Regions from separate parts of the Streptomyces sp. NPDC054842 genome, predicted to be linked through region 4. Evidence: riboswitches for the same ligand, from Rfam matches in the RefSeq annotation. Region 4 holds a riboswitch; each other region holds the start of a gene.
What was found. Region 4 has a riboswitch for cyclic di-AMP ahead of ACWGIS_RS07405 (M23 family metallopeptidase). Riboswitches for the same ligand answer to the same signal wherever they lie in the genome.

Region 1: it holds a riboswitch for cyclic di-AMP, as region 4 does, so the genes downstream of both, ACWGIS_RS03540 (NlpC/P60 family protein) here and ACWGIS_RS07405 (M23 family metallopeptidase) in region 4, are expected to answer to the same signal.
Region 2: it holds a riboswitch for cyclic di-AMP, as region 4 does, so the genes downstream of both, ACWGIS_RS04200 (hypothetical protein) here and ACWGIS_RS07405 (M23 family metallopeptidase) in region 4, are expected to answer to the same signal.
Region 3: it holds a riboswitch for cyclic di-AMP, as region 4 does, so the genes downstream of both, ACWGIS_RS19335 (M23 family metallopeptidase) here and ACWGIS_RS07405 (M23 family metallopeptidase) in region 4, are expected to answer to the same signal.

Annotation. Positions count from the first base shown of each region.
Region 1 covers NZ_JBSGZN010000003.1:100,393-107,936, reverse strand. Annotated here, with positions in the region: gene ACWGIS_RS03540 (NlpC/P60 family protein) at 247-1,407, opposite strand; cyclic di-AMP (ydaO/yuaA leader) riboswitch at 1,415-1,586, opposite strand; gene pcrA (DNA helicase PcrA) at 2,050-4,533, shown strand; gene ACWGIS_RS03530 (M23 family metallopeptidase) at 4,673-6,265, opposite strand; gene ACWGIS_RS03525 (esterase/lipase family protein) at 6,442-7,323, opposite strand.
Region 2 covers NZ_JBSGZN010000003.1:235,499-243,042, reverse strand. Annotated here, with positions in the region: gene ACWGIS_RS04210 (ATP-dependent nuclease) at 1-430, shown strand, start outside; gene ACWGIS_RS04205 (hypothetical protein) at 738-1,271, opposite strand; cyclic di-AMP (ydaO/yuaA leader) riboswitch at 2,660-2,831, shown strand; gene ACWGIS_RS04200 (hypothetical protein) at 2,839-3,099, shown strand; gene ACWGIS_RS04195 (hypothetical protein) at 3,607-4,083, opposite strand; gene ACWGIS_RS04190 (hypothetical protein) at 4,387-4,599, shown strand; gene ACWGIS_RS04185 (NAD(P)H-binding protein) at 4,842-5,498, opposite strand; gene ACWGIS_RS04180 (hypothetical protein) at 5,681-6,673, shown strand; gene ACWGIS_RS04175 (amidohydrolase family protein) at 6,945-7,544, opposite strand, start outside.
Region 3 covers NZ_JBSGZN010000023.1:6,437-13,980, reverse strand. Annotated here, with positions in the region: gene ACWGIS_RS19350 (DNA gyrase/topoisomerase IV subunit A) at 1-442, opposite strand, end outside; gene ACWGIS_RS19345 (M16 family metallopeptidase) at 897-2,255, shown strand; gene ACWGIS_RS19340 (M16 family metallopeptidase) at 2,252-3,640, shown strand; cyclic di-AMP (ydaO/yuaA leader) riboswitch at 3,917-4,079, shown strand; gene ACWGIS_RS19335 (M23 family metallopeptidase) at 4,092-4,856, shown strand; gene ACWGIS_RS19330 (GntR family transcriptional regulator) at 5,042-5,737, shown strand; gene ACWGIS_RS19325 (HPr family phosphocarrier protein) at 6,001-6,282, opposite strand; gene ACWGIS_RS19320 (bifunctional acetate--CoA ligase family protein/GNAT family N-acetyltransferase) at 6,486-7,544, shown strand, end outside.
Region 4 covers NZ_JBSGZN010000006.1:202,370-209,913, reverse strand. Annotated here, with positions in the region: gene ACWGIS_RS07410 (aldo/keto reductase) at 1-649, opposite strand, end outside; gene ACWGIS_RS07405 (M23 family metallopeptidase) at 709-1,755, opposite strand; cyclic di-AMP (ydaO/yuaA leader) riboswitch at 1,767-1,924, opposite strand; gene ACWGIS_RS07400 (PP2C family protein-serine/threonine phosphatase) at 2,190-3,581, opposite strand; tRNA gene ACWGIS_RS07395 (tRNA-Met) at 3,725-3,798, opposite strand; gene ACWGIS_RS07390 (alginate lyase family protein) at 3,892-5,106, opposite strand; gene ACWGIS_RS07385 (dihydrofolate reductase family protein) at 5,225-6,379, opposite strand; tRNA gene ACWGIS_RS07380 (tRNA-Lys) at 6,475-6,550, opposite strand; gene ACWGIS_RS07375 (amino acid permease) at 6,661-7,544, opposite strand, start outside.

The DNA of each region.
Region 1 (7,544 bases), on a different contig from region 4:
CGCCCCCGGTCGTCGCCGGTCCGCGCCAGGCGTACCCCGTCGCACCAGCGGGACTGACGGCCGGGCGTCCGGTGCGAACCGAAGGCCGCACCGGACGGACCGCAAGACCGCGGCGGGTGCCGGCACGGGTCCCGCCCCCGACGCCGGGCGCGTCCCCTGCGCGGGACACGTCCCCCGCGCAGGGCATGTCCAACTACGCGGGGCACATCCCGGCGCCGGGCGGGTCCCGTACGCCAGGCAGGTCCCCTACGCGGGGCGCACCACGCTGTGGATCGACGACTCGCCGTCGTAGTAGATGGACTCCTCGCGGACGTACGCGCCCGGCTTCGGCGCGTGGATCATCATGCCGTTGCCGATGTAGAGACCGACGTGGCTGATGTCGTCGTAGAAGAAGACCAGGTCACCGGGCTTGATGTCGGAGAGCGGGACCGTGGTGCCCGCCTCGACCTGGTCCCAGGTGGTGCGCGGCAGGGAGACGCCCGCGGACTTCCAGGCGGCCTGGGTGAGACCGGAGCAGTCGTAGGAGTCCGGGCCCGTCGCGCCCCACACGTACGGCTTGCCGATCTGGGCCCGCGCGAAGGCGATGGCCTTGTCGGCCTTGGTGGCGTACGCCGGGTCCTGGGTCGTGGTGCCCGAGCCGCCGTCCGAGGCGCCCTGGTCCTGCTGGGCGGCCTGCTCCTGCTCCTGCTGCTCCTGCGCGGCCGCCTGCTGCCTGGCCAGTTCCTCGGCCTTGCGCTCGGCCTCCTCGCGCTTCTTCTCCTCGATCGCCGCGAGCCGCGCCTTCTCCTCGGCGGTGAGCTCGGAGAGCAGTCCGCGGGCGTCGGCGAGCTTGCGCTGCACCTCGGCCTTGGTCGACTTGAGCGTCCGCTGCGAGGTGGTCAGCTTCTCCAGGCTCTCGGAGGCCTCCGCCCGCTTCTTCGCCGTCGCGGCCTGCTCGGTGACGTAGTCGTCCACCGCCACCTTCTGGCGGCTGGTGAGGCGGCTCATCAGCTGGGTCTGGTCGAAGTAGTCCTGCGGGTCGTCCGCCAGCAGGAGGGTCGCGGTGTCGGGGGCGGCGGCCCCGGTGCGGTACTGGGCGGCGGCGTACGAACCCAGTTCCTCGCGCGCGGTGTTCAGCTTCTCGGTGCGCTGGGCGACGTCGTCCAGCAGGGTGTCGACGCGCCGGCGCTGCTGGGAGCTCTTCTCCTTGGCCGCGTTGTACTTCTGGGTGGCCGTCTCGGCCTGGTGGTAGAGGTCGTCCACCTTCTTCTGGACTTCCTCGAGGCTCGGCCTGGGTTCGGCCGAGGGCGCGGCGTTCGCCGTCTGCGAGAGCAGGGCCACGGACGTGAGGGCCGCCGTGGCGAGACCCGGGGCCCGGACACCCGCTACGCGCGTTCCCGCAGGACGCCATTTGCGATGCGACGCCAAGAGAGGCGACTCCTTCCACGATCCGCCTACCGAGTTAGCTGTCGGGTTCGGGCGGGTGGTTCGGAAGGTTTGCCCTACGGTCCGCGCCCGACAAGGCGGCCGGACCGATTCACCCCAAGGTCGGTGGGTCCCCGGCTCCGGCTGCCGCGAGGGCGCGCCGGATTCGGCGGAGGCCGCGCGGCCCGGCGACGTTCGCCGGTTGGGTCGGGCGGCCTGACCGGCACGCTAGCCAACGCGTGTGGCTCCTGTGAAGGTTGATGTGCGATATGCCCGATACGTTTTCGTGACCTTTTTCGCGGGCACCGGGTTGCCGGGCCGCCGTCGATCGTTTTCGGTCGATTGTCCGGACATGTTCTCCCGCGTCGGCGGGCGTGGTGTGCGTCTCGTCCGGCCGTCACCCGAGGTGACGGGGCGGATCCGGACGGCGAGAGCGGCCCGGCGGCGGGTCCCGTGCCGGACGGGGCGGCACGTCTTCCCGCCGGGGCGAAGCGGCGGGCCCGGTAAGGGAAACGGCCGCCGTACCGCGCCGGGCGGCCTGCGCGGGCGGCGGGGCGGCGGTGACCGGCGGGCCGGTCCCGGAATGCGGCGGAGTTCTCGAGGTGGCCGCGGGGTGTCAGTGGGGCGGCCTAGACTCGGAAGGCGATGAGCAGCCTCTTTGACGACAGCTTCCTGGCGGACCTCAAGCCCTCCGGGGCCCACGAGGAAGAGCCCCCGCCGCCGCCCGAGGACGGGACGCCGGAGCACCTCCCGGACGACCTGTTCGGCGGCCGCTTCGACGTGCCCCCGAGCAGGGACGCGTACTACCGCGACGGCGCCGCGCGCCCCGCGGTGGACCCGGCGGCGCTGCTGGACGGGCTGAACGAGAACCAGCGGGCGGCCGTGGTGCACGCCGGCTCCCCGCTGCTCATCGTGGCCGGCGCCGGATCGGGCAAGACCCGCGTGCTCACCCACCGCATCGCGTACCTGCTGGGCGAGCGCCATGTGCACCCCGGCCAGATCCTCGCGATCACCTTCACGAACAAGGCCGCGGGCGAGATGAAGGAGCGGGTCGAGCAGCTCGTCGGCCCGCGGGCCAACGCGATGTGGGTGATGACCTTCCACAGCGCCTGCGTCCGCATCCTGCGCCGCGAGTCGAAGAGGCTCGGCTTCACCTCGTCGTTCTCGATCTACGACGCCGCCGACTCCAAGCGCCTCATGGCCCTGGTCTGCCGCGACCTGGACCTCGACCCGAAGCGCTTCCCGCCGAAGTCCTTCAGCGCCAAGATCAGCAACCTGAAGAACGAGCTGATCGACGAGGAGGACTTCGCCGCCCAGGCCACCGACGGCTTCGAGAAGACCCTCGCCCAGGCCTACGCCATGTACCAGTCGCGGCTGCGCGAGGCCAACGCCCTCGACTTCGACGACCTGATCATGACCACGGTCAACCTGCTGCGCGCCTTCCCCGACGTCGCCGAGCACTACCACCGCCGCTTCCGGCACGTGCTGGTCGACGAGTACCAGGACACCAACCACGCCCAGTACGCCCTGGTCCGCGAGCTCGTCGGCACCGCCGGGCACCCCGTGGACGTCCCGCCCGCCGAGGGCGACCTCGGGCCCGCGGAGCTGTGCGTCGTCGGTGACGCCGACCAGTCGATCTACGCCTTCCGCGGCGCGACGATCCGCAACATCCTCCAGTTCGAGGAGGACTACCCGGACGCGACGACGATCCTCCTGGAGCAGAACTACCGCTCCACGCAGACGATCCTCAGCGCCGCGAACGCCGTCATCGAGCGGAACGAGAGCCGCCGCCCGAAGAACCTGTGGACCAACGCCGGCGCCGGCGCCCGGATCACCGGCTACGTCGCCGACACGGAGCACGACGAGGCCCAGTTCGTCGCCGACGAGATAGACCGTCTCACCGACGCGGGCGACGCCAAGGCGGGAGACGTCGCCGTCTTCTACCGTACGAACGCCCAGTCCCGTGTCTTCGAAGAGGTCTTCATCCGCGTCGGCCTGCCGTACAAGGTCGTCGGCGGCGTCCGCTTCTACGAGCGCAAGGAGGTCCGGGACGTCCTCGCGTACCTGCGCGTGCTGTCGAACCCGGAGGACTCCGTCCCGCTGCGCCGCATCATGAACGTGCCCAAGCGCGGCATCGGCGACCGGGCGGAGGCCATGATCGACGCCCTCGCCCAGCGGGAGAAGATCAGCTTCCCGCAGGCGCTGCGCCGCGTCGACGAGGCGTACGGCATGGCGGCCCGCTCGACGAACGCCGTCAAGCGGTTCAACACGCTGATGGAGGACCTGCGGACGGTCGTGGAGTCCGGCGCCGGTCCGGCCACCGTCCTGGAGGCCGTCCTCGAACGCACCGGCTACCTGGCCGAGTTGCAGGCGTCGACGGACCCGCAGGACGAGACCCGCATCGAGAACCTCCAGGAACTCGCCGCCGTGGCACTGGAGTTCGAGCAGGAGTCCGGCGAGGGCGAGGCCGCGGGCAGCCTCTCCGAGTTCCTGGAGCGGGTCGCGCTCGTCGCCGACTCCGACCAGATCCCCGACGAGGAGGACGGCAACGGCGTCATCACGCTGATGACCCTGCACACCGCCAAGGGCCTCGAATTCCCGGTTGTCTTCCTCACCGGCATGGAGGACGGCGTCTTCCCGCACATGCGCGCGCTCGGCCAGACCAAGGAGCTGGAGGAGGAGCGGCGCCTGGCGTACGTCGGCATCACCCGCGCGCGGGAGCGGCTGTACCTGACGCGGTCCTCCATGCGCAGCGCCTGGGGCCAGCCGTCGTACAACCCGCCGTCGCGCTTCCTGGAGGAGATCCCGGACGCGCACCTGGAGTGGAAGCGCAAGGGTTCCATGGGCCCGGTGTCCTCGGGGCCCGTCTCAGGGGTGGCGGCCTCGCTCTCCTCGTCGCGCTCGCGGTCCGCGGCCTCGGGCGCGTCCGGCTTCGCGACGCGGCGCGGTGTCGCCGAGAAGCCGGTGGTCTCGCTCGCCGTCGGCGACCGGGTCACGCACGACCAGTTCGGCCTCGGCACGGTCGTCGGCGTGAAGGGCACGGGCGCCAACGCGGAGGCGACGGTCGACTTCGGTGAACCGAAGCCGAAGCGGCTGCTCCTGCGGTACGCGCCGGTCGAGAAGCTCTGACGCGAAGGCCCTGGAGGGTCCGGCTCGCCCAGTTGACGGGCGGGCCGGGCAACGGGCCAAAGACGGGGACCAGTTGACGGGCAGGCCGGTCAACTGGCCGGGGGCGGGGACCAGTTGGTGTCCCCGTCGGAGTGAGCGATCAGGTCGGGTCGATGCCGTGGCTCCGCAGCCACGGCAGCGGGTCGATCGCCGAGCCGCCGGCCGGGCGGACCTCGAAGTGCAGGTGCGGGCCGGTCGAGTTGCCCGAGTTCCCGGAGAACGCGATCGGGTCGCCCGCCTTCACGGTGGCCCCCGAGGCGACCCGGTACGTCGAGAGGTGGCAGTACCACGTCTCCGTACCGTCCTTGGCGGTGACGATCGCCATGTTGCCGTACGCGCTGTTCCACTGCGTGCGCACGGTGCCGTCGGTCGCGGCCATCACCGTCGTCCCGTAGGAGACCGGGAAGTCGATGCCGGTGTGCACGGACATCCAGTTGATGCCCGACTGCCCGTAGTAGGCGCTGAGCCCCTTCTGGGCGACCGGCAGGGCGAACTTGGGGCGCAGCCGCTCCTTGCGGGCCGCCTCCTCCGCCGCCTTCTTCTTCTCCGCCTCCTGCTCGGCCTTCAGGTCGATGCGTTCCTGCGTCCGGCTCGCGCGGTCGGCGAAGTCGTCGGCGTCCGCGGAGAGGTTGGCGAGCTGGGTGTCCAGCTTGTTGTTGGCGGCCGACGGCTTCACGGGCGCCTTCTCCGGCGCCGCGGCCGTCGTCTCCGCGGTGTCGTCCGCGCTCACGCTCACGACGGAGGCGGCGGCGATCCCCGCGACCCCCATCACGCACGCCGAGGGAACGGCCACCGTCAGCAGGGCGGAACGTTTGGCCGGGGCCCGGCGCCGGGAACGGCTGCCGGCGCGCGAAGCCGATCGCGCACCCGGGACGACCGCGGCCGGCGCGGCGGCGAGTTCCTCGACACCGTCGAGCAGCAACGACCCCGTGGCCGGGCCGTCCTCGTCGTCGGCCGCGTCGAACTCGCCGTGTCCGCCCTCGGGTTGTTCGGAGGGCACCTGCTCGAACGTGGCGGTCGGCAGCTGGTCGAAGGGCTCGGGCGCGGGCTGCTCGTACGTCTCGGACGACGAAGCGGCCGGCTCGTACCTCTCGTACGTGTCCTGGCCGCCGTCGGAGTTCCACTGCGTGGCGTCGTACGCACCCGTGTCGAGCACCTGCGTGCCCCAGTGCTGCGTCTGGTCGCCCTGGTCCAGCGGGTTGACGTGCTCGGCCTGGTTCCAGGCGGTCGCGTCCCACTGGCCGGTGCCGTCCTGGCCCTGCGACTGCGGCGGAATACCGGCGAGTTGCTGGTAGCCGGTGGCCCAGGTGGTCGTCTCGTAACCACCGGTGTCGTAGGCGGTCTGGTGCTGCCCGGCGTACGGGTCGTAAGCCGTCCCGTGCTCGCCGGTCCCGGACGTGTGGTGGCTTCCCGTGCCCATGGACGGGTCGCCGGACCACTGCGTGGCGTCGTACGAACCGGTGGACGCGCTCACGTCGGCGCCCGGCATGTCACCGAAGAGCGGGTCGGTCGCGAAACTCGCGGTCTCGTAACTGCCGCCGCCTGATTGAAATCCGGTGGCGGGGTACCCGTCGTGCGTGGTGAAGTCGCCGTACGGGGCTCCTTGCAGGCCGTACGGCGCGTAGTGCGCCTCAGCGGCATCGGGAGCCGAAGCCGGGGGGTTAACGGTCCCCGACGGGTGACGGTCGTTCACCAACTTCTCTTTCGCCTCGACAACAGGGGCTGGCAGAGCAGTGCGGCGACTGTACCCGGCGGTACGCGGGCGCGACAATCTTCGGCAGGTTTCGTGCTGGCGGGAAACGGGCATTCGGCCGTGTTTCGGGGGACTGCGGGCACGACCTTGGCCTTGCGTTCGATGAATGTTCGATATCAGGCCACCGTCAGGCCGCCACTTCGAGCGGCTTCCGGCGCTCCGATCCCCTCGGTCCCTTCCGTCTCCTCGGCGTCGAGCGCCTGGCGTATCCCGGTCGCGACCGCGGGATGGACGGGCAGCGCGAGATGGCCGATGCCGCTCACCTGCACGTTCTGCGCGAGCAGGTCCGGGTGGTCCACACGGGCGGTCTCCAGCGGGTCCATCAGCTGGTCGAGATCGCTCCAGAAACTCACGAAACGCGTGCGGCAGCCCGGCGCCGGCATGCGCAGCTCGTCGATGACCGGCGAGTCGGGGCGCATCTGGCGGACGATCGGGTGGGCGTTCATCAGCGGGACGACCCGCGTGCCCGAGTGCGGGGTGCCGAGCGTGACGAGCGTGCGGACGCGGCTGTCCCCGCCGAGGCGCTGCGCGTAGTAACGGGCGATGAGCCCGCCCAGGCTGTGCCCGACGACGTCCACCCGCGCGTGGCCCGTGCGTTCGCAGATCTCCTCGATGTGCCGCCCGAGCAGTTCCGCCGCGGTGCGGATGTCACAGGTGAGCGGGGAGTAGTTGAGCGACTCCACGCGCTGCCTGCCGTGCTGCGCGAGGCTGCGGCGCAGCAGCACGAAGACCGACCGGTTGTCGATGAAGCCGTGGAGCAGCACGACCGGCGGCCTGGCGTCGGTCGGCAGCACCGGGGTGTCCGGCGACGGAGGAGGGGGCGCGGCGGCCCGGCGTTCCTGCGTGATCCCGGACGGATAGAGCAGCAGATGCCCCGCGAGGATCGTGATCTCCAGGGCGGTCGCCTTCAGGAGGGCCGTCGAGAGTCCGGCCAGGCTGCCGGGGAACAGGCGCTGGCAGAGGGGAAGAAAGGGCCGCACTGCCCGGGTGACCTTCATGGCCGACCTCCTGTCGGCACGCCGGAGGACGCCTCTGTCCCCCGTGTGCCCTCATGGAAAGCCGCGGTGCGGTGGAAACGGGTGGTGGCTGAGGTGCCCGCCGCCACGGCGCCCGGCTCGGAGCGCGGTGGTGCGGCCGTACGAAGCGGCTCTCCTTTTGCGCACGCCCCGCTGCGGTGAGTGCCGCAGGTCCGCGAGGCCCGTACGGCGCGTGTGCCGCG
Region 2 (7,544 bases), on a different contig from region 4:
GAAAGATGACTACGAAAAAGCCACTGCAGAATTCCGGCAGCCGCGAGAGGCTTTGCATATTTCGAATGTTTTGTCCGCACTTAATGGCGTCTTCTCCTCACGTCAAAATGAAGTATTTACGGCGACAGTGCGACATGAGTTCATGACGCAGTTGAGGAGTAAAGGGAACCCTTGGTCTGCTTTGAAAGAATACGGAGAATTGGCTTTCAAAGCAGACCCTAAGGTGGCGCAGAATTTGCTCAGAAGGCTTGATAATATGGGGATCGTTGCGGTGAGAGTGGGTGAGCTAGAGCGCTTCACTCCCTACCTCGGAGTCTCTAAAGGAGCTAGTTGGCTTCCTGCTGCTATCGAGGCTGGCGGACACAGAAGCGAGCCTGCCCGAAAGCACGTAGCCGCGCTGGTGAAGGCAGCAGTTGAGGTAAGTCAGTAAAGTGTTGAACCAGCAGTTCTTGCATAGAAGTTATGGCCAGCAGCGGTCGTTCAACATCGTGGTGGTCCAACCGCGGCCCGGCAAGCGGATGGCCGTCTACCACCGCGAGCGGAGCCATGCAGGGTTTGGGGCGTGATGGCTGCCTCGGCAGGCTGTGGGCCATGCGTGGGCCAGAGCCCAATGGAGATGACGTCGTGGACGTTCCCGCACAGGTCAGTCAGCTGGGCGCGCTGCAAGCGCGACGCTCTTGAAAACCGTCGTGGGCTGGCGGCGAAGCGAGAAGTGGCTGCCGCCCGCCCGATGCCGGTCAACTGCCTCCCGAGGATCTGCGAATGTCCGAGAGGCGGTACTGGCCCACCTCGGGGTCTTCAGGGCCATCCATCCCAAGGTCTCGCCGCATGGCTTCTCGCACATGCGCGTTCTCCCGCCAGAGCTCCGCGCGACAGACCCGGTAGGGCTCACCCCGGATGGTCGGTTCCTCTATGAGCCGGTCACGCATCGAGGCCAGGGCATCACACGCGGCCTCGGCCAGTTGAATGATCTCAGCTGAGGCAGTGAGTGACAGACACTGCCTGAGGCGCCAGATACCAGCGCCGTCGAGGGCTTGATGAAGCTCGCCATAGAGCACGTCGCCGGACGGAGGGTCGGGCCGCAGAACGATACTTCGCATGTCGGAGTGTCCGCGGCTCAGCGCCATCAGAAACTCCGAGTACACAGCCCTGCGCGTCTGCACAGCCTCCCGTTGCTGGTCGCGGCGCCAGCGGAGACGCTCGGCGATCAACGCCGCCCCCACGCCAACCACGGCTCCCGCCAGAGTGCTTACTGGTGATATCCAGTCCACTGCAAAATGCTACCCAGGCGCCCAGGGCTCGCTAACGCTACGGGCGTTCTCGGCCCGGGGGGCCAACATCCGCATGGTGGGATCGCCCCTGCTCCCCCCAGACGTCCTCCAGTGGCGGGACGGGCGGGAGAAATTACTGGTCCGTCTCCCCAATTAATGGCCCGGACGATAGCTGAGGCTGCTGAGAGTCCTCGCGGCCGGCTCCTACCAGGGGTGGGCGGCCTCGTGTAAGGGCTTAAACGACATCATGCCTGGGTTCGTACTGATCACTTGGGACACCGCCCGAGGGACGGTCTTGAAATCTGCCAACCGCAGTCCTCGCTGTCCTGCGGGCGGGACAGCGACCGCCATGACCGCGCGCCAGGACACGCTGGTGAACGGGGGAGGCGCCCCTAAAGGGTGCCCACCCCGCCCGAACCCACAGTCGAGTTACTTGCCTTGCGTCTGATAGTGCATCGTCATGATACGTCCGGTCTTTACGACCATTGTTCCCGCCTTGTACAGGCGCAGGATAAGGCACTTGGTGCCATTCTGGTTGATTCCTGGTTCGATGGACAGAATTTCTGCTGTCTTGCCGTTCCACAACTTCAGGTGGTCACCCGCCTTCAACTTCTTCGCCGGCTTGCGTACTGGTGTGCTGATGGTTATCTCCTCCTCTCAATCAACTACCTCCATCATCGCATCCACCACTGACAAACAGGCACGATCCATTCCACTTGTAAACGCAGAAGCGCCAGACTCCGCCAGCGAAACCGAGAACTTGTCGGGGCCAGCGCCGAGGCAAACCACTGATAGCCCGAGCGAGAGCTGCTTGCATTGAGGCCACACGTTTCGAAGGTTCGACCATTAGGCGGCCATGCAAGCTGCGGAGCCTGTGGAACTGAGCGAGGCAACGATGATCGCGATAACTGCAAGCTACATACGCCGCGGATGCCCACGGGTAATCCCGTTGGACCCTCATTTCAGACTTTTCGATGAATGCTCTTCTGACCAGCGGGACTAAACTGGTAGGTAACTTGCGTGGCGCAAGGGCGCGTCTGCCCGCATGCGCGCCCCCAGTGCACGCAACGCGCCACCTTTGCCCCGGAAGCCGTACACGTCTGCCCCACGGTGAAGCGCGTTGAGGGCGGCTAGGGCACCGTCGAGCGAGGTTCTACGCGCATCCACGTGCTGTTACCTACGAAGCCAACTCATGGACCGTCAGCATCCGTTTACACGACCAGAATTAGTATGATTATTGCGTTCAACGAGAGCCGCGTGAGTAAGCCCACAGATAGCGATTTCCGTTGGGATTTTCGCTCGCTTGTGAGTCAAGATCCAGGCTAACGACAAGCCCCCACCTCAGTAACGGTGCGGCCGTCGGGGTGGATGCCGAGTCCTGCCGCTGCCCTGATGCTCTGTCGATCACACATGGAGACGGCAGGAGTGGGGGACCCAGCGTGACGGTCCGCCGGAGCAGCTTTCCGGGTGGGCCTTGGGGTGAAGCCGCAGCAGCGGCCGGGCTACTTCGCCAGCCCGAATCCGACAGGTCATCCTTCACAGGCAGCTGACGAAGGATCAGGTTGCGATGAGTGCGGCGCATGGAAGCACGCATGGTTCAGGTACCGGCAACCCCGGTGCCAGCAACGAGAATGATGGGAAGATCCGAAAGTTCGAAGCCGTGATCATCCTTTTGGTGGGGATGATCGCCGGGATGGGCGCCGGAATCACAGCACGGACGATGGGGCACCTGCCGTACTTCGGGGCCGTCGTCATGGGAGTTGGGGCGGCATTCGCGCTACCCGGATTCCTCATCATGATCATCAAGTACGTCCGCAACCAGTCCTGATCGCTCAGGACAACCGTGGCTCTACCTAGTCCCCCGGCATCCATCAGGAGCGGCTAGGGCAACCACACGGCGATCCCGTGTGAGAGACACAAGCAGACGCGTGGAGAGACTCTGGCACACAAGCCGGAGTCTCTTTTTCATACCTCTGACTCGCGGACTTCCAGTTCAGAGGCGCAGTCTCACTGGTCGAAGTTCGCGCTGGTGAAAGGCCGTGGTGGACGAAGAATGCGCAGGGCGGACCTCGCTGGGTCAGGCCGCCGTGCTGCTCGGTTGTGCGACTTGAGGCGACGGGGGATTCCCCCGTGCGTCCCCCGAACGACGTGACGCAGAACGAAAGGCCTGATCAGGCAGCGTTGGGCGAGCCCTCTGTAAATCTGCCGGCTCAGCCTTCCCAGGTTCGAATCCTGGCGCCGCCACATGAAGGCAGACCCCCTCGGGTCAGGTTGTTCACCTGGCCCCAGGGGGTCTCTTCGTTTTCACGACTGTAGGGCCGCTGCCCGCGCCCGCTTACACGTCGTACTTGCCCGACACCACGGCCAGCGTCCAGTTCACGGCGCCTTTTGTCTGGACGGACAGCTTCTCGGTGACCGAGTCCGTGTACACCTGGCCGATGGTTTCCGGCCCGCCGCAGCGAATCCTGGTGGCGTCCTCCTGCGGGGCATCGCGGTGGGCGATGCTCATCGAGCCTCCGCCGGTGCAGGTCGCGTAGACGGTGTAGACGTCTGTCTCCGGCTTGAAAGCCGGCAGGTCGGCGTCGCCGGTTCCCTGGGTCGTAGGTACGAGAACCTTCGCGCCGGCAGGCAGTTCGAATGCGGACGGCGTCCCGCTCGGGCGGTCGTCAGTCTCGGAACCGCTGCTCGACTCGGTGCTTGATTGAGCACCGTGCGGGGCGGGCTCGGCTCCGTCGCCCTTGCCGGTTCCCGAGCAGCCTGCGGTCAGCAGCAGGACGAGCAGGCCGGCGGGCACTGCGCTGCTACGGCCCATTGGCCACTCTCCTCGGGATACGCGCCCAGTCCTGGGCCGTGACGCGCTGCGGAACGACCAGCGGCGGGATGATCATCATGCACGGATGTCGACGCCTTCCACGCATCGTCAGCAGAACGGCCTTGCTGCTCCTTCCGCGTGCTCAGCAGTTGCGGTCCCCTCTCGTTTCGCGGATGCACACGCCCACGGGCTCGGGGGCGTGTGCAGGGCGATGCCGTCAGGTGTCACCGGGATGAGCGGAGAAACGGCGGCGTCCCCATCGGGCCGCCCGGAACGTGTCGGGCGCCGGGCACACTGGACCCCATGTCGTCCCGTCGCAGGAAGTGTCCCGAGTGCCGTCGCGAGATCGCCGTCGTCGCGGGACGGTTCGCGCGCCACGACCCGGCCGGGGCCCGGGGGAGCGGTGAGCTGGTCTCATGTCCCGGGTCGCGCAGGCAGGCCGAACTCGGGACGGCCCAGCCGGCGCTCGACGGCTACGTCGTACCGGACTTCCCCGGCCAGCTGCCCCTCTTCTGACCAGCGGCGGACGCCCGGCGCCCGACCATGCGCCGCTGACCGGTGCCCTCGTCGTGATCCGTCGGCTAGGGCCGCTCACCGTGGACTCGTCGTCGTGGTCCGTCAGCGAGGACCGCTCACCGTGGGTCTCGTCATGGCACTGGCTCGTGCTCGTGGTCCGTCGGCGCCGAGCCCGAGGGCTGCCGGGACGCGGGACGCGAAATGCCTCCCCGCTCGCCCCGCTCTCCTAGTTGCCCGCTTTCCTAGTTCCCCGCCACCGACTTCACCGCCACCGAGACCGGCGCCGAGCCGTTGATCAGCTCCAGGGTGAGGCCCGCCGTCGCCGGGGTGTCCACCAATTCCGCGAGTACCGCCGCGACGTCCTCGCGGGGGACCGAACCCCGGCCGGTGGACGCCTCCAGGCGGACGAGGCCCGTGCCGGCGTCGTTCGTCAGGGCGCCGGGACGCAGGATCGTCCAGTCCAGCGCGTCCCGGCTCCTTACGTACTCGTCCGCCTCGCCCTTGGCGCGCAGGTACGCGTCGAAGATCTCGTTGCCCTGGTGCGCGGAATCGGCGCCCATGGACGAGACGACGACGTACCGCCGTACGCCGGCCAGCTCCGCCGCGTCCGCGAACAGGACCGCCGCGGCCCGGTCCACCGTGTCCTTGCGGGCCACGGTGCTGCCCGGACCGGCTCCCGCCGCGAAGACGGCCGCGTCGGCGCCCCGCAGATGCCCGGCGACCTCCTCGACCGAGGCGGACTCCAGATCGCACACGATCGGCTCGGCGCCGGCCTCGCGCAGATCGTCGCCCTGTTCCGCACGGCGGATGATGCCCGCCGCCTCGTCCCCGCGCGCGGCGAGCAGGCGCTCCAGCCGCAGCGCGATCTGACCATGACCTCCAGCAATGACAATGCGCATGATTCCGACCGTACGCCCGGGTGGGCTCATTCGCCGCACAACCCTGTGGACGACTCGTGGGTCGTATCAGTGATCACTGTGAATTCAGAGGTCGTCGTACGCCGGACGAGCCACGGGGGCCGTGCGGAGCGGTACGGCCTCGTAAGGAGACCACCATCACCGCCATACGCAAGACCGTCACCGTGGCCGGCTGTGCCGCCGTCCTCTTCGCCACGGCGGCCGGCTGCGGCACGGTCGAGAACCTGACCGCCGGTCAGAAGGTCGACCACGCCGTCGACCGGCTCGGTGAACAGAAGTCGCTCGGCGTCGAGTTGCGCCTGGACGCGACCCCCTCGGCGCTGACCTCGCTCTCGGGGGACACCGACGAGATGCCCGAGGAGTTCGCCGACTTCATCGCCGGACTGCGTGTCGACATCTCCGTCAAGTCCCGCAAGAAGCTGTCGGATTCGGACGAGAAGGACCTCGTCGGTACGAGCGTGGAGATCGCGGGTGCCAAGGGCGTCCTGGTCGAGTACCGGGTCGTCGGCGACTTCATGTACTACCGCGCCGACATGAAGGCGCTCGGCGAGGCCATGGGCTTCCCCTTCCCCACCGCGGACGAACTCCCGGAGAAGGACAAGCGGTTCGAGAAGGTGCTCGACGGCGGCTGGGCCAAGATGGACACCCGCGAACTGGAGGCGCCGGACAAGGACGCGAAGGGTTCCGGCGGCGACGACATCGACGCCAGGACGCAGCGGAAGATCATGAAGGCCGTACGGGGTGTCCTCACGGACGAGGTCACGTTCCGCAACGGGAGCGGCAGCGACGGCGCCGAGCACGTCGTCGCCAAGGCCAACGTCCGCGACGTGCTCACCGAGCTGTTCGACAGGCTCCGTCCGCTGGAGGGCGACCTGCCGCCGGGTGCCGAACTGCCCACGTCCCGCGACCTCAAGGACGCTCCGGACAAGAAGGTCGCCGTCGACTTCACCATCAAGAACGGTGCCCTCGCACAGCTGAAGGTCGACCTGGCCGTCCTCGCCGAGCACCCGAAGGGCGTCAAGGCGCCTCTGGTCGTGAAGTTCACCGAGGCGGGCGACGTCAGCGCTCCGTCGGACGCCACGGAGTTCCCTGTCGGCGATGCCCCGGGTCTCGACAATCCCCTGACCGGAGCCATGCTGGGCGGCGGCCTGCTCTGACCCCGCCGACGGACACCGCGGACCGCCAGACGCCGGGAGGGCGCCCACAACCGCCTTCCCGCGCGTCCGCCGGGGCCACGCGCCCGTGAGCGCTCGCACCAGGGAGCGTCGTCGCTCACGACGGCACGCGCATGGGTGCTGCCGCTCACGACGGCGGCATGCTCAAGGAGTGTTGGCGTCCACGACGCAGGCCCCGCAAGTGCTGTTGCTCACGACGCAGGCCCCGGGAGAGAAGGTTGCTCACGACGGCAGATCCCAGTAGAGCTGCCGCTCACGACGGCATGCCCCGCCCCTGCCGGGGCAGGTCCAAGCCCGCCGCACCCGAACCGCAGTACTCCCGCACCGCGCTCGTCCGTGCGACGACGCGCCCCCCGTGGACGACGATCCGGCTGTACGCCAGCGACAGCGCGCCCGCGAGGCCGTCACCGCGCACCGCGAGCAGTTCCGCCGGGAAACCGGCCTCCACCCGCACCTCGGGCAGGCCCAGAGCGGCCCGGGCGGCGGAACCGACCGAGTCGTAGGCGTCCTCGGGGCGGAGCCCGTAACGCGAGGCGAGCAGGTACGCCGCCTCCAACGGGTCACCCCGGCCCACGGGGTTGGAGACGTCGCGCAGGGCACCGCTGCCCGCCGCGACCCGTACGCCCGCCGCCCGCAACAGCCGTACCGGAGCCGTCCCCTGGCGGTCGACGCTGCCGCAGCCGCCCTGCGGGAGGCACACGACCGTGATCCCGGCCGCCGCGAGCTGGTCCGCGGCGCGGGTCGCCGCGTCGGCCGGCAGCCGCCCGAGGCCGCCGCAGGGGCCGAGCGTCACTCCGGGCCGCAGACCTCCCGCCATCGCGGCCAGCCGGGCCAGGCGGGCCGGGTCGGCGCC
Region 3 (7,544 bases), on a different contig from region 4:
ACTCCGTCATCAGGGACGTGGCGTCGGCCATCCGGCACTCGGTGTACCGCATGGCGGCGGGCGGGTCGTCGTTGCCCAGGGAGCCGAAGTTGCCGTGGCCGTCGACCAGGGGGAGCCGCATGGAGAAGGGCTGCGCCAGCCGCACCAGGGCGTCGTAGATCGACGCGTCGCCGTGCGGGTGCAGCTTGCCCATGACCTCGCCGACGACGCGGGCGCACTTCACGTAACCGCGGTCGGGGCGCAGGCCCATCTCGTTCATCTGGTAGACGATGCGGCGGTGCACGGGCTTGAGGCCGTCACGTGCGTCCGGCAGGGCGCGCGAGTAGATGACCGAGTACGCGTACTCGAGGAAGGAGCCCTGCATCTCGTCGACGACGTCGATGTCGAGGATCCGCTCCTCGAAGTCGTCGGGCGGCGGGGTCTTCGTGCTGCGGCGGGCCATCGCTGCTGCGGCTCCTTCACCAACATGAACGGGATCTGACGCGCACCATTGTGGACCGCCGCACTGACAACGCCGACCACGACCCGTCCTTAAGGGCCCCGGGCAGGGCCGTGGACCCGCACCCGCCGGGCGCGCGCACCCCGTCCCCAGCAGCACACCCGCCACCTGCCGTGGCCCCCGGTCCACTCCCTCCGGCCACGCCGTCCGACCCTCCGGACCCCCGCACCCCGACCCGCCGGGACCTTCCCGTCCCGCCCCGGACCGCCCCCTCCGTCCCGGCCGGCGTCCGCTCGGGCGGCCGGCCCCTCCGGTTCGCACAACGGTCCGCCCCGGCGCCACGGAAGTCTCGCTGTGGGCGTACGGGGTGCGGGAACTTCGCCAGGCGTCCGCGCGCTTGCATACAGTGGCAGGACCGGCAGGGATTCTGCAGTTTTCCGCGATCGAAGGGACGTACATGCCCATGGGTCACACGGCCACAGCTGAGGCAGGCTCCGGCGGCCTGACAGCGACCGAGCACCGCCTGGCCAACGGCCTGCGCGTGGTGCTCTCCGAGGACCACCTGACCCCGGTCGCGGCGGTGTGCCTCTGGTACGACGTCGGTTCGCGCCACGAGGTCAAGGGCCGTACCGGCCTCGCCCACCTCTTCGAGCACCTGATGTTCCAGGGCTCCGGCCAGGTGAAGGGCAACGGCCACTTCGAGCTCGTCCAGGGCGCGGGCGGCTCGCTGAACGGCACGACGAGCTTCGAGCGCACCAACTACTTCGAGACCATGCCCGCGCACCAGCTGGAGCTCGCCCTCTGGCTGGAGGCCGACCGCATGGGCTCGCTCCTCGCCGCACTCGACGAGGAGTCCATGGAGAACCAGCGGGACGTCGTCAAGAACGAGCGCAGGCAGCGCTACGACAACGTGCCCTACGGCACCGCGTTCGAGAAGCTGACCGCCCTCGCGTACCCGGAGGGTCACCCGTACCACCACACCCCGATCGGGTCGATGGCGGACCTGGACGCGGCCACCCTGGAGGACGCCCGCGCGTTCTTCCGCACCTACTACGCGCCCAACAACGCGGTGCTGTCGGTCGTCGGGGACATTGACCCGGAGCAGACGCTCGTCTGGGTCGAGAAGTACTTCGGTTCCATCGCCGGGCACGACGGCAAGCCCGCCCCGCGCGACGGCTCCCTGCCGGAGGTCATCGGCGAGCAGCTGCGCGAGGTCGTCGAGGAGGAGGTCCCGGCCCGCGCGCTGATGGCCGCCTACCGCCTCCCCGAGGACGGCACGCGCGCGTGCGACGCGGCCGACGTGGCGCTCACCGTCCTCGGCGGCGGCGAGTCGTCCCGGCTCTACAACCGCCTCGTACGCCGGGACCGTACCGCCGTCGCGGCCGGGTTCGGCCTGCTGCGGCTCGCCGGGGCGCCCTCCCTGGGGTGGCTCGACGTGAAGACGTCCGGCGACGTCGAGGTGCCGGTCATCGAGGCGGCCGTGGACGAGGAGCTCGCCCGGTTCGCCGAGGAGGGCCCCACCGCCGAGGAGATGGAGCGCGCCCAGGCCCAGTTGGAGCGCGAGTGGCTGGACCGGCTCAGCACGGTCGCCGGCCGCGCCGACGAACTGTGCCGCTACGCCGTCCTGTTCGGCGACCCGCAGCTGGCCCTGACCGCCGTGCAGCGGGTGCTCGCCGTCACCCCCGAGGAGGTGCAGGAGGTCGCCAAGGCCCGGCTGCGCCCCGACAACCGCGCGGTGCTCGTCTACGAGCCCGTCGCCGCCGAAGAGGCGCAGGCCGCCGAAGCCACCGACGAGGACGAGGAGTCGGCCAAGTGACCGAGCTCGCGACCATGGAGTTCCACCCGCGTCCCCAGGCGGGCGAGGCCAAGCCGTGGGCGTTCCCGGCGCCCGAGCGCGGCACGCTCGACAACGGCCTGACGCTCCTGCACTGCCACCGCCCCGGCCAGCAGGTCGTCGCCGTCGAGGTGTTCGTCGACGCGCCCCTGGAGGCCGAGCCGGCGGGCCTCGACGGTGTCGCCACGATCATGGCCCGCGCCTTCTCCGAGGGCACCGACAAGCACTCCGCCGAGGACTTCGCCGCCGAGCTGGAGCGCTGCGGCGCCACCCTCGACTCGCACGCCGACCACCCGGGCGTACGCCTGTCCCTCGAAGTCCCGGTCTCCCGGCTGGAGAAGGCGCTCGGGCTGCTCGCCGACGCGCTGCGGGCCCCGGCGTTCGCGGACAGCGAGATCGAGCGGCTGGTGCGCAACCGGCTCGACGAGATCCCGCACGAGGCCGCCAACCCGGCCCGCCGTGCCGCCAAGGAGCTCTCCAAGGAGCTGTTCCCGGCCACCTCGCGCATGTCGCGACCGCGGCAGGGCACCGAGGCGACGGTCCAGAAGATCGACGCGGCGGCCGTCCGCGCCTTCTACGAGAAGCACGTCCGCCCCGCCACCGGCACCGCCGTGATCGTCGGCGACCTCACCGGCGTCGACCTGGACGCGCTGCTCGCGGACACGCTCGGCGCCTGGACGGGCTCGTCGGCCGAGCCGCGCCCGGTGCCGCCGGTGACCGCCGACGACCGGGGCCGGGTGGTCGTCGTCGACCGCCCGGGTGCCGTGCAGACGCAGCTGCTCATCGGCCGCGTCGGAGCCGACCGGCACGACCGGGTGTGGCCCGCCCAGGTGCTCGGCACCTACTGCCTCGGCGGCACGCTCACCTCGCGCCTGGACCGCGTCCTGCGCGAGGAGAAGGGCTACACCTACGGAGTGCGGGCGTTCGGCCAGGTGCTGCGCTCGGCCCCGGACGGCTCGGGCGCCGCGATGCTCGCCATCAGCGGCTCCGTCGACACGCCCAACACGGGTCCCGCCCTGGACGACCTCTGGAAGGTCCTGCGCACGCTCGCCGCGGAGGGTCTGACGGACGCGGAGCGCGATGTGGCCGTGCAGAACCTGGTGGGGGTCGCCCCGCTCAAGTTCGAGACGGCGGCGGCGGTCGCGAGCACGCTCGCGGACCAGGTCGAGCAGCACCTCCCGGACGACTACCAGGCGACCCTCTACCAGCAGCTCGCCGCGACGGGCACGGTGGAGGCCACCGCCGCGGTCGTGAACGCCTTCCCGGTGGACCGGCTGGTGACGGTCCTGGTGGGCGACGCCGCGCAGATCGCGGAGCCCGTCAAGGCGCTCGGCATCGGTGAAGTCACCGTCGTGCGGGCCGAGTAGAGCCCCGCGGAGAGTCGTACCCGCCCGGCAGAGCGGTGCGGAGAACGGGCCCCGGTGACCGAAAGGTCGCCGGGGTCCTCGCGTTTGACCGCCGCCGTCCGGGGTTTCGCGCGCGCTTACCCCGGCTTCGTCCTCAATATGTCCGTATTGCTAGGCGGTTGCCCTTCTGCCCTGTGGCATGCGCTACAAAAACCGCGATCCGTTTGTCGATCGAAAGACGGCCCCCTTAGCGTCGATCCGGCTGTTCGTCAGGCAGTGCGCCGCGTCCGCGGCACCGGACAGTCATCGCCGAGTCCCCGTACGGCGCGAGCCAGGGGAGCCGGGGACCCATCGCAGTCCCTGGGGTGAATCGGGCGTCCTTCCCCGCGGAGGAGGCCCGTAGGAGACCTTCCTGCTCCGAACCCGTCAGCTAACCCGGTAGGCGAGAGGGAAGGAAAGGACCAGCCCCTTCATGGCGTTCACCCGTGCCACCGGGAAGCATCGTCGTCCGAGCCGGATCACGCGGACCACCAAGAGTGCGGCCGGCGTGGCGGCGCTCACCACCACCGGTGTCATCGGAACCCTGGCCGCCCCCGCGTTCGCCGCGGACACCGCCGTCCAGCAGACCGGACTCACCCAGGCCATCACGATCGGCGACACGGTCGCCGAGCAGATCGACGCGCAGGCCGCCGCCCAGCAGCACGCCGCCGAAGAGGCAGCGGCGCTGAAGAAGGCCGAGGAGGCCGCGCGGCAGCGGGCGCTGGCCGAGGTCAAGGAGGAGCGCGCGGCCAAGGCGCGCGCCGCCCGCGCCGCCGAGCGCAAGCGCCTCAACACCTTCGTCTCGCCGATCTCCGGCTCCTACGTCTCCACCGGCTACAAGACCGGCGGCACCCTCTGGTCCTCCGGCAGCCACACCGGCGTCGACTTCCACGCCGCGTCCGGCACCGTGGTCCACGCCGTCGGCGCGGGCACCGTCGTCACGACCGGCTGGGGCGGCGCCTACGGCAACCAGGTCGTCATCAAGATGCACGACGGCACGTACACCATGTACGGCCACCTGTCGTCGATCAGCGTCACCGAGGGGCAGACGGTCACCCCGGGACAGCAGATAGCCCTCTCCGGGTCGACCGGCAACACCACCGGGCCCCACCTCCACTTCGAGGCCCGTACGACGGCCGAGTACGGCTCGGACATCGACCCCGTCTCGTACCTGCGCTCGCACGGCGTCAGCCTCTGACACCGGTACGACTTCAGCAGGCCCCGGCTCGTCGAGCCGGGGCCTTCGTCGTTTCGAACGGCCGTCTGTCCAAAAAATATCCCTGGATTCCGGTCCGCCGTCGGAAATTGACTCCCGCTGCAATAGAGTCACTGAACGGACGTCAATCGACGGCGTTTCGCGAGGATTAAGGCGGAGGTCCGCTCATGCGCATTCCGGCGCACTCGGTATGCACGGCGATCCGTGACGACATCGTCGCGGGTGTCTACGAGCGCGGCGGCCGGCTCACGGAGGAACTGCTCGCCCGCCGCTACGGCGTCTCGCGCGTCCCGGTGCGCGAGGCGCTGCGCACCCTGGAGGCCGAGGGTTTCGTCGTCACGCGGCGGCACGCGGGCGCGTGCGTGGCGGAGCCCACCGAGCAGGAGGCGGCCGACCTCCTGGAGATGCGGATGCTGCTGGAGCCGCTGGGTGCCGCGCGGGCCGCGCAGCGCCGCACCGAGGCCCACCTCAAGGTGCTGCGGGGGCTGGTCAGGCTGGGGCAGGAGCGGGCCAGGAGGGGCCACAGCGAGGATCTGCGGTCCCTGGGGAGCTGGTTCCACGAGACGCTCGCGCAGGCGTCCGGGAGCCCCGCGCTCACGTCGACGCTCGCCCAGCTGCGGCACAAGATCGCCTGGATGTACGCGGTGGACGCCCCGGCCAGCCCCGCGGAGTCCTGGGCGGAGCACGGCGGCATCGTGGACGCCGTCGCCCGCGGGGACAGCGAGCGGGCCCGCGCGATCACCGCGCTGCACACCGAGCGTGCCGGCTCCTCGCACCGCTTCCGCGCGCACGGCCGGGGCGACCTCGCGGACCGTGTGAGGACTTCGCAACATCCCGTAAACACGTCGGGCCTGCGGCATTAACAGAAGCGCCGTATACAAAGAGGGATATGCGGCGGGGAAGTAATTCCGCTGCCTTCTTTTCCGTGCGCCGCCAATTCACGGGGGCGCCTTTTCCGCATGCTCCGGACGTCGGGTTCGGGCCGTGCGCGGAAAAGGCCGGGGGCGGTGTACGGAAAAGGCCCGGACGGGAGTGGGGGACTTCCGGCGGGTGCACGGAAAGCAGCGAAGCCGCGTCGGCCCGGTCCGGGCCGACGCGGCTTCGCCGCACGCGGGTGTCCGCGGGGTCAGACGGTCTCGGGAAGCTCGTCGAGACCCTCGGAGACCAGCTTGGCCAGACGGTCGAGCGCGGCGTCCGCACCCTCGGCGCCGGAGGCGAGGACGATCTCCTCGCCGCCGTGGGCGCCCAGGCCGAGGACCGCGAGCATCGACGCGGCGTTGACGGGGTCGCCGTCCGCCTTGGCGATCGTCACGGGGACGCCGGAGGCCGTGGCCGCCCGGACGAAGATGGAGGCGGGGCGGGCGTGGAGGCCCTCGGCCCAGCCGACGTTGACGCGGCGCTCAGCCATGTGATGCTGCCCTTCGAGTGTTTCAGGGTTGTCTAGACCAGTGTCCCATACGGTGGAGCGTGTCCCGGCGGCCCGCGAACGGGGCCCGGACGGACTCCGCCTCCAGGATGCCCCCGAAGCCGCCGCCGGACCCGCCCCCGGGGGGTGTCGCGCCCTCGGCCTGCCCCGCGACGGTGTCGGACCCGAGCCGTACGCTGGGCCCCATGCAGACGTCGTCGGACCGGCACGAGTACCCCGCCCACTGGGAGGCCGACGTGGTGCTGCGCGACGGCGGCACCGCGCGGATCCGGCCCATCACCGTCGACGACGCCGAACGGCTGGTCAGCTTCTACGAGCAGGTTTCGGACGAGTCGAAGTACTACCGCTTCTTCGCGCCCTACCCGCGCCTGTCCGCCAAGGACGTCCGCCGCTTCACCCACCACGACTTCGTGGACCGCGTCGGACTCGCGGCCACCATCGGCGGCGAGTTCATCGCCACCGTGCGCTACGACCGCATCACCGCCGACGGACTGCCCGCCTCCTCCCACCCCGCGCCCGCCGGCCCCGACGGCGGGGAGGCGCCCCCCGTCTCCGAGGAGGCCGAGGTCGCCTTCCTCGTCCAGGACGCCCACCAGGGGCGCGGCGTCGCCTCGGCCCTCCTGGAACACATCGCGGCGGTGGCCAGGGAGCGCGGCATCCGCAGGTTCGCCGCCGAGGTGCTGCCGGCCAACAGCAAGATGATCAAGGTGTTCACGGACGCCGGGTACCAGCAGAAGCGCAGCTTCGAGGACGGCGTCGTCCGCCTGGAGTTCGGCCTGGAGCCGACGGACCGCTCGCGCGCCGTCCAGTGGGCCCGGGAGCAGCGGGCCGAGGCGCGGTCCGTGCAGCGGCTGCTCGCACCGGGCTCGGTGGCCGTGATCGGAGCGGGCCGCACACCCGGGGGAGTCGGCCGCAGCGTCCTGGACAACCTGCGCGACGCCGGCTTCACCGGCCGCCTGTACGCGGTCAACCGGGCGTTCGAGGAGAAGGAGCTGGAGGGCGTCCCGGCCCACCGCTCCGTCCGGGAGATCGCCGAGCCCGTCGACCTGGCGGTCGTCGCCGTCCCCGCGGAACACGTGCCCGGGATCGTCGCCGAATGCGGCGAGCACGGCGTGCAGGGACTCGTCGTGGTCTCCGCCGGATACGCGGAGAGCGGCCCCGAGGGACGCGAGCGCCAGCGCGAGCTGGTCCGCCAGGCCCGCACGTACGGCATGCGCATCATCGGGCCCAACGCCTTCGGGGTC
Region 4 (7,544 bases):
AGCCGGAGGCCAGGGCGTAGTACGGGACGGCGGCGAGGCCGGAGCGGGAGGCGATCTCCTCCAGCGGGCCCTCGTAGGTCCGCCGCGAGACGAGGTTGTAGTGGGGCTGGAGGGCGATGTAGCGGACCAGGCCCTCGCGGTCGGAGAACTCCAGCGACTCCTGGAGCCGCTCGGGCGAGATGTTGGAGGCACCGACGGCGCGCACCTTGCCGGCCCGCACCAGCTCGTCGAGCGTGCCGATGATGTCCTCGACGGGGACCGAGGGGTCGTCGTAGTGCGTGTAGTAGAGGTCGATGTAGTCGGTGCCCAGCCGGCGCAGCGAGGCGTCGGCGGCGGCCCTGAGGGTGTCGGGCGCCAGCCCCTTGTACGCCGGATGGGCGCCGGCCTTGGTCGCGAGAACGACGTCGGAGCGGTTGCCGCGCGCGGCGAACCACCTGCCGATGACGGTCTCCGACTCGCCGCCCTGGTTGCCGGGCGCCCACGAGGAGTAGGTGTCCGCGGTGTCCACGAAGTTGCCGCCGGCCGCCGCGTAGGCGTCCAGAACGGCGAAGGACTGCGCCTCGTCGGCGGTCCAGCCGAAGACGTTGCCGCCGAGGGCGAGCGGGAAGACCTCTAGGTCCGACGGGCCGAGCTTGCGGAGGGAAGTCATGGACGACCCCAACACCGCGGGCGGTGCCGCCTATTCCGCGCGCCCGGCCGGACGGGGACCTACGGGTTGAGGCCCTTGCTCTGCAGCCAGGCCATCGGGTCGATGCCGGTGGCGGCGCCGCCCGGGTGGACCTCCATGTGCAGGTGCGGCCCGGTCACGTTGCCCGTCGCGCCCACCCGTCCGATGACGTCACCGGTGGCGACCTTCTGGCCCACGCTGACGCTGATGGACGACTGGTGGCACAGCCAGACCTCGGTGCCGTCCTCCAGGGTGAGGATGGTGCGGTAGCCGTACGAACCGGCCCAGCCCGCCTCGGTGATGGTGCCGGTGTGCACGGCCTTGATCAGCGTGCCGGTGGGCGCCGCGAAGTCGAGGCCGGTGTGGTAGCCGGAGGACCACATGGAGCCCGAGTCCATGAAGCGCGACGTGAGCGTGTACGACGAGGTCGGCAGTGCGTAGCTCTTGGCGAGTTCGGCGAGGCGCTCCGCCTCGGCCTTCTCCTTGGCCTCCTGCTCCGCCTTCTTCTTGGCGGCGGCGGCCTTGGCCTCGGCCTCGTCCTGGGTCTTGGCTGCTTCCTCGGCGGCCTTCTTGACCGCGGCCGCCTGCGCCGCCTCGGCGGCCTTGAGGTCGACCTGGTCCTGCTGCGACTCGGCCTGCTGCATGATGCGGGCGCGCAGGGCCTCGCCCGCGTCGGCGCCCTGCGCGGCGTCCGAGGTGGTCAGTCCCGCACTGGTCAGCGGGGTGGCGGAGCCCTCCGGCGCGCCGGAGTCGGCGTCGTCCGATATCAGGCTCTTGGCCGAATCGGCGACCGACGACAGGTCGGGCATCGAGATGGAGACCGGCGGCTTGCCGCTCTGCGCGGTGGCCATGCCGCCCGCGCCGACGGCGGCGATGACGCCGACGCCGAGGACGGTGGAGCTGCGGGCGAGTCCTCCGCCGCGCTGCTTGGAGACGCGGTGCCGGCCACGGACGGGACGGACGGAATCCTCGGTGGGATTCCACTCCTCCCAGGGGCCCTCGTCGGTGCCGCGGCCGTAGCCGAAGGTGTTGCTCTGCTGGTCACTCGGCGCGAACGAGGTTGACTGGGCAGGCCGGTTGGACGCCACGTGGGCGCGCTCCTTTCCTTCCTTCTCGCCTACCGGGTTAGCTGACGGGTTCGGAGCAGGAAGGTCTCCTACGCGCGTCAACCAGGGCGCACTGCACCGCGGAAGACGCTCGATTCACCCCAAGTTGGTGGTTCCCCGGTTCCCTTGCGGAGTTCGGCGCGTGCGCACGGAGCCATCTCTTGTGACGGCTGGGACGACCGCGCTGCGTTATCGAACGTTAATAGACTCGGGTCCCGTATTCCAAGCTGTTCCGACTGATCATTAACGTCTTCGCCACGGACTTACGGGTCACGGGCGGTGAAAACCGGGCGAGTTGACCCTGCGAGCTAAACCTCTTTTTCGCTGACGGTTCGTCAGTTGTTATGCAGAGTGGCGTTGTCCGATCACCGGCGGTGACCGCGCCGCGCGAGGGCGCGCGAAGACGCGTCGGTGGCTCATGGCCGCCGTACGGCCAGCAGCGCCAGATCGTCCGTCGTCCCGTCGCCCGTGTGCCGGTGCACGTCCTCGATGAGCGTGTCGAGCAGCGCCTCCGGGTCGCGGAAGGCCCGTCCGGCGAGACGGGCCGCCGGATCGTAGAACCGGCCCTCCGGGTCGCGCGCCTCCGACAGCCCGTCGGTGTAGCAGAGCAGCGTGGCCCCGCCCGGGAACGGCACCACGGCGGCGCGGTCGGGCCAGGTGCCCAGTTCGCCCATCCCGAGGGGCAGCGCGGACTCCAGCGCCTGGAGCGTGCGCAGCGTGCCGTCCGCGTGCAGGAGCAGCGGCGGGGGATGGCCGCGGTTCACGACGCGCACGAGGCCGTCCCCGTGCGGGATCTCCGCGAGGACGGCCGTGGTGAACCCCTCGAAGGCGTCCAGCCCGTCGCGCCGCGTGCCCTCGCGCGCCAGCGCCCGCTCCAGACGCTGGGCGACCGCCTCCAGCGTCGACTCGTGCTCGGCCGCCTCACGGAACGCCCCGATGACGACCGCGACCGCCGTCACCGCGCCCATCCCCTTGCCCCGCACGTCCCCGACGACCAGCCGCACCCCGTACGGGGAGTCCTGCACCGCGTACAGGTCGCCGCCGATGAACGCGTCGGCCTGCGCCGCCTCGTAGCGCGCCGCCACCCGCAGCCCGCCGATCTGCTCCTCCGGCCGCGGCACCACGGCGCGCTGGGCGGCCTCGGCGATCTCCCGGGCGGAGGCGAGCCGCCGGTCGGTGCGGCGGACGAGCATGTTGATGAGCACGGCCAGGACGGTGACGGTCGCCACGGTGACCAGCTCGGTGACCGCGTCCACGTGCGCGACGATCCCGAGGTCGATGTGCACGGCGAGGACGGCGGCGACCGCGGCGAGGCCGGTGAGGACCGTGCCGCGCAGCGAGAACAGCGGAGCGGCGACCAGGGGCGCGGCGGTGAAGAAGGGGGCCGCCGTGAACTGCGACGGGGTGAGGTAGTCGTAGAGGATCCCGGCGGTGATCAGCAGCGCGGGCAGTACGCGGACGGCGGCGCGCGCGTACGAGATCCGGCGGGCAACGGGCTCCCCGGGGCCGGGCGGTGACGGGTCGCCCAGTCCCGGGTCGGGCACCGGATCGCCGGGCAGCCGTCCCCCGGCCCGCTCGCGCCGTTCGGGGAGGGGCCGCCGGTCCGGGCCGCCGTCCAGGGTGGCGGCGCCGGGCAGGGGGCCGCCGTCGGGCACGGGGTCGCCGTCGGGCACGGGGCCGCCGTCGGGCACGGGGCCGCCGTCAGGCACGGGGCCGCCGGGGTCCGGCGCGGACCGGTGGTCGGCGTCGGGGAACCGGCCGCCGGCCCCGCCGGCCTCCGGCCCTCGCGCGCCACCTCGCTGCCCCACCCGTCCAGGTTTCCCGCGGCGGGGACGGGCGGCGACCGGTGTGGACCGACCGGATGACACCGGCGGGAGCGCCACCGGGCCCGGACCGGGAAACGACTCAGGGCCGGAACTCGATGATCCGAGTTCCGGCCCTGGGCCTTCAGTAGCGGGGACAGGATTTGAACCTGCGACCTCTGGGTTATGAGCCCAGCGAGCTACCGAGCTGCTCCACCCCGCGTCGTTGAGACCAGTGTACGCCATCGGCGGGGGCGCGGGCGCACACCCGGTCCCGGCCACCCCCGCGACCTGGGATTTCGGCCGCTGCCGGGGATCAGGCGGCCGGGTTGCCGGCGTGGGTCAGGGTCTCCCACGACACGAACAGGTCGTCCGTTCCGGCGGGCCGGGTCCGCTCGACGAGCCTGCGGGCGGCCGGGACGCGGACGTCGAGGCGGCCCTCCAGGTGGTTGAGCGCGACCTCCATGTCGGGCCCCATGTCGCGGTCGACCCTGCCGCCGCACAGCCAGCGGGGCGCGGTCTCGCCCAGCTGGTAGCGGGCGTGGAAGGAGAGCGCGGCCCGCAGCCGGTCCTCGACCTCGCGGTACAGGTCGACGCCCTGGTGCCAGGCGGTCTCGGCGATGTGGGCGGTGGCGGCGAGCGCGTACCCCACGTGCTTGAAGTTGCGGCAGGTCTCCTGCGCGACCCCGTCCGTGTACCGCTTCTGACCGAACCAGTACGTCGTCATCTTCTGCGGGGTGTTCACCGTGCCGCCGGCCGGGGCCATCGGCAGTCGGCCGTCCCGGTGCAGGTAGAAGTAGGCGGGGACGCGCTGCCGGAACCGCCGGAGCGCGGCGTCGAAGGCCCGGTGGTCGTCGAGGAAGACGGCGATCCCGATGGCGGCGTCGGTCATGACGAGGTCCCAGTTGCCGTTGAAGTCGGGGACCTCCTGGGTGACTTCGGGCAGATACACGGTCCGCAGCATGCGCCGGAACCGCTCGACGCCCGCCGCCGGCCAATGGGCCCCGGTGTGCCGAACGATCTCCCCGGCGCGGGCCCAGGTGGACCCCGCCCAGGCGGTCTGGAGCCCGGCGTTGGCCTCGGTGTGCCGCCGCACCCGGCCCGACCAGGCGTCCATGATCTCGATCGCCTTGGCCGCGTGCTCGGGCCGGCCGGTGACACTCCACAGCAGGGCCTGGGTGTACGCCGCGATGGCGTCCTCGCGCTCCTCGACGCAGCCGCGCCCGGCCCGGGTGTCGGGCGGGCACGCCACGGTCGGGTACGGCCTGGCCCGCCACTTGTACGACCCGTACCGGCTGTCCCGCATGCCAAGGAAGGCGCTCACCCACGGCTGCTCGCCCTGGTCCACATGCCGCCGCACGCTGTCCAGCTGCTCCCTGCTGACCAGCACTCCGGGGTGCTCGAACGCGCCGTCCTCGGGGCGTGCCCGCACCGCCGAGCGCGCGTGCGAGGACGTCCCGCAGGACGCCAGCAAGCCCACCAGCAGCGGTGCGAGCAGCACCGCCGTCCACCGCCGCCCCACTGAACGCATCGCCTCGACCTCCGGGTCCGCCGCATCGCCTCCTCGCAGCCTGACCCGTCGGCGGCCCGCCCGCAGGACGGCTTAGCCCGTCCGGCAGGCGCCCCCGGTCACCGCGAGCGGGCCGCGGTCACGCCCGGGCGGTTCCGGCGGGCGGCAGCAGGTGCCGGTTGGGCGCCTCGGCCTCCTCCTCGTACTCCGGCAGGACGACGACGTCGGCGCCGCCCGCCGCCAGGACCCCGCTGCCGTCGGCACCCGCGACGAACGTGTCCGGCTCCCGCCAGGCGGTGACCACGCGCCGCACCCCGGCGTCCAGGATCAGCCGGGCGCAGGGCGCGGGCCGGGACGCGCGGCGGGCGCAGGGCTCCAGGCTGCTGTAGACGGTGGCGCCGGCCAGGCGCGGGTCCGCCGGGTCGGTCAGGGCGAGCGCGGCCTCCTCGGCGTGCTCCACCGGATCGCTGCGGCGCGAGTACCCGCGGGAGATCTCCGTGCCGTCCGCCGCCACGATCACCGCGCCGACGCTGAAGGCGGTGTCCGAGGGCGGGCACTGGGCGGCCAGTTCGCAGGCCAGCGCCAGCCAGCGCCGGTCGGCGGCGGTGGCGAGCGGGCCGGTGCCGGGAGCGGTGGGGGCGTAGCGCATGAGGACGACGTCCCCGACGGGCCGCGTCTCCAGCAGGCTCATCCGCCCCGCCGGGTAGGGGCCGGGGCCGAACATCCGGGGCGCGTCCGGTGCGCCCACGAGGAGCGGGGCGACGACCAACTGCAGTTCGTCGGCGAGTCCTTGGCGCAGCAGCTGGGTGTGCACCCGGCCGCCGCCCTCCACCATGAGCCGCCGGACACCCCGGACGTCGTGCAGGTGCTCCAGGACGACCCGCCAGTCCAGTGCGGGGCCCGCCGCGACGATCTCGACGCCGAGGCCGTGCAGGGCGGCGGCGGCCCGGGCGGCCCCCGTGTCGGTCGTGTAGACGGCCTTGTCGCCGCCGGTGTGCCAGAACTGTGCCGCCGGGTCCAAGTCGCCGGACCCGCTGACGGTGACCTTGAGGGGGTACTCCGGCCGCCCGGCGTCGAGCCGCGCCCGCCGCCGCTCGGCCGAGTTCACCAGCAGCCGGGGGTTGTCGGCGCGGATGGTGCCCGCGCCGATGAGGATCGCGTCGCTGGACGCCCGTACCTCGTCGACCCGGTCGAAGTCGGCCGGCCCCGAGAGCAGCAGCCGGTCGGGCCCGGTGTCGTCCAGGAAGCCGTCCAGGGAGACGGCGGCGGACAGCAGGACGTGGGGGTGGGGCATGGGCGCACTCTCCGGCTCCGAGCGCTCGGCTCGTGGTGGTTCGGGTCAACGACAACAGCGCCCCACCCGGCCGGAGCCGCGTGAGGCGCTGTGCGTGGTAGACCCTGTGGGACTCGAACCCACAACCAATGGATTAAAAGTCCACTGCTCTGCCAATTGAGCTAAGGGTCCACGCAACGGCTCGCGCCGATGCATCCCCGAGCATAGCCGGACGCGGCCGGGACTCCGATCGGGTATCGGTGACCCGGCCGCGCCGAGCGGTCTGAAGTGGGCGGGAAGGGTCAGGGATCGACCGGTTCGGGTGCGCCCGCGCGGGCGGCCTCGCGGGCGATGGTGCGTTCGTGGGCGGGGTTGAGGAACCAGTGGCGGGCCGAGACCAGCCACCAGGTCGCGGCGAAGCCGAGGACGACGAGGACCGCGACCGGGGCGTAGTTGAAGGTCTCCCAGGTGACCGGCGAGACCTGCGGGAGCATGAAGAGGACGGTGATGACGGCGACCCAGGCGACGGAGACGACCCCGATCGCCCGCGACCAGCGGCCCAGGTGCCAGGGCCCCCGCTCGAACGCCTCCCCCTTGCGCAGCCGCAGCAGCGTCGGGATGACGTACGCGATGTAGAGGCCGATGACGGCGATCGACGTCACGGCGGCGTACGCCGTCACGTTGATCAGGTACGGGAGGCCGAGCACCAGGGCGCCCAGTGCCGCCAGCCAGACCGCCGCGACCGGGGTCCTGGTCCGCGGGTTCACGGTGTGCCAGACCCGCGAGAACGGCAGCGCGCCGTCGCGCGAAAAGGCGTAGATCATGCGGCTGTTGGCGGTGACGGAGGCCATCCCGCAGAAGAGCTGGGCGCCGATGACGACCAGCAGCAGGAGTTTGCCCGCCGTCGCCCCGAGCGCGTCGAGCAGGATCTGCGCGGGCGGCGCCCCCGTCGCCGAGCCGAGCGCCTTGTCGTACGACTGGATGGCGTAGGTGAAGCCGAGGAGCAGGACGAAGCCCGCTATCCACGACGTCCAGATGGAGCGGACGATGCCCCGGGGGCCGGCCGTCGAGGCGTCGTGCGTCTCCTCGGTCATATGGGCCGAGGCGTCGTAGCCGGTGAAGGTGTACTGGGCCATCAGCAGGCCGAGGAGGACGACGTAGACCCCGCTGCCCCAGCCCGTGTTGT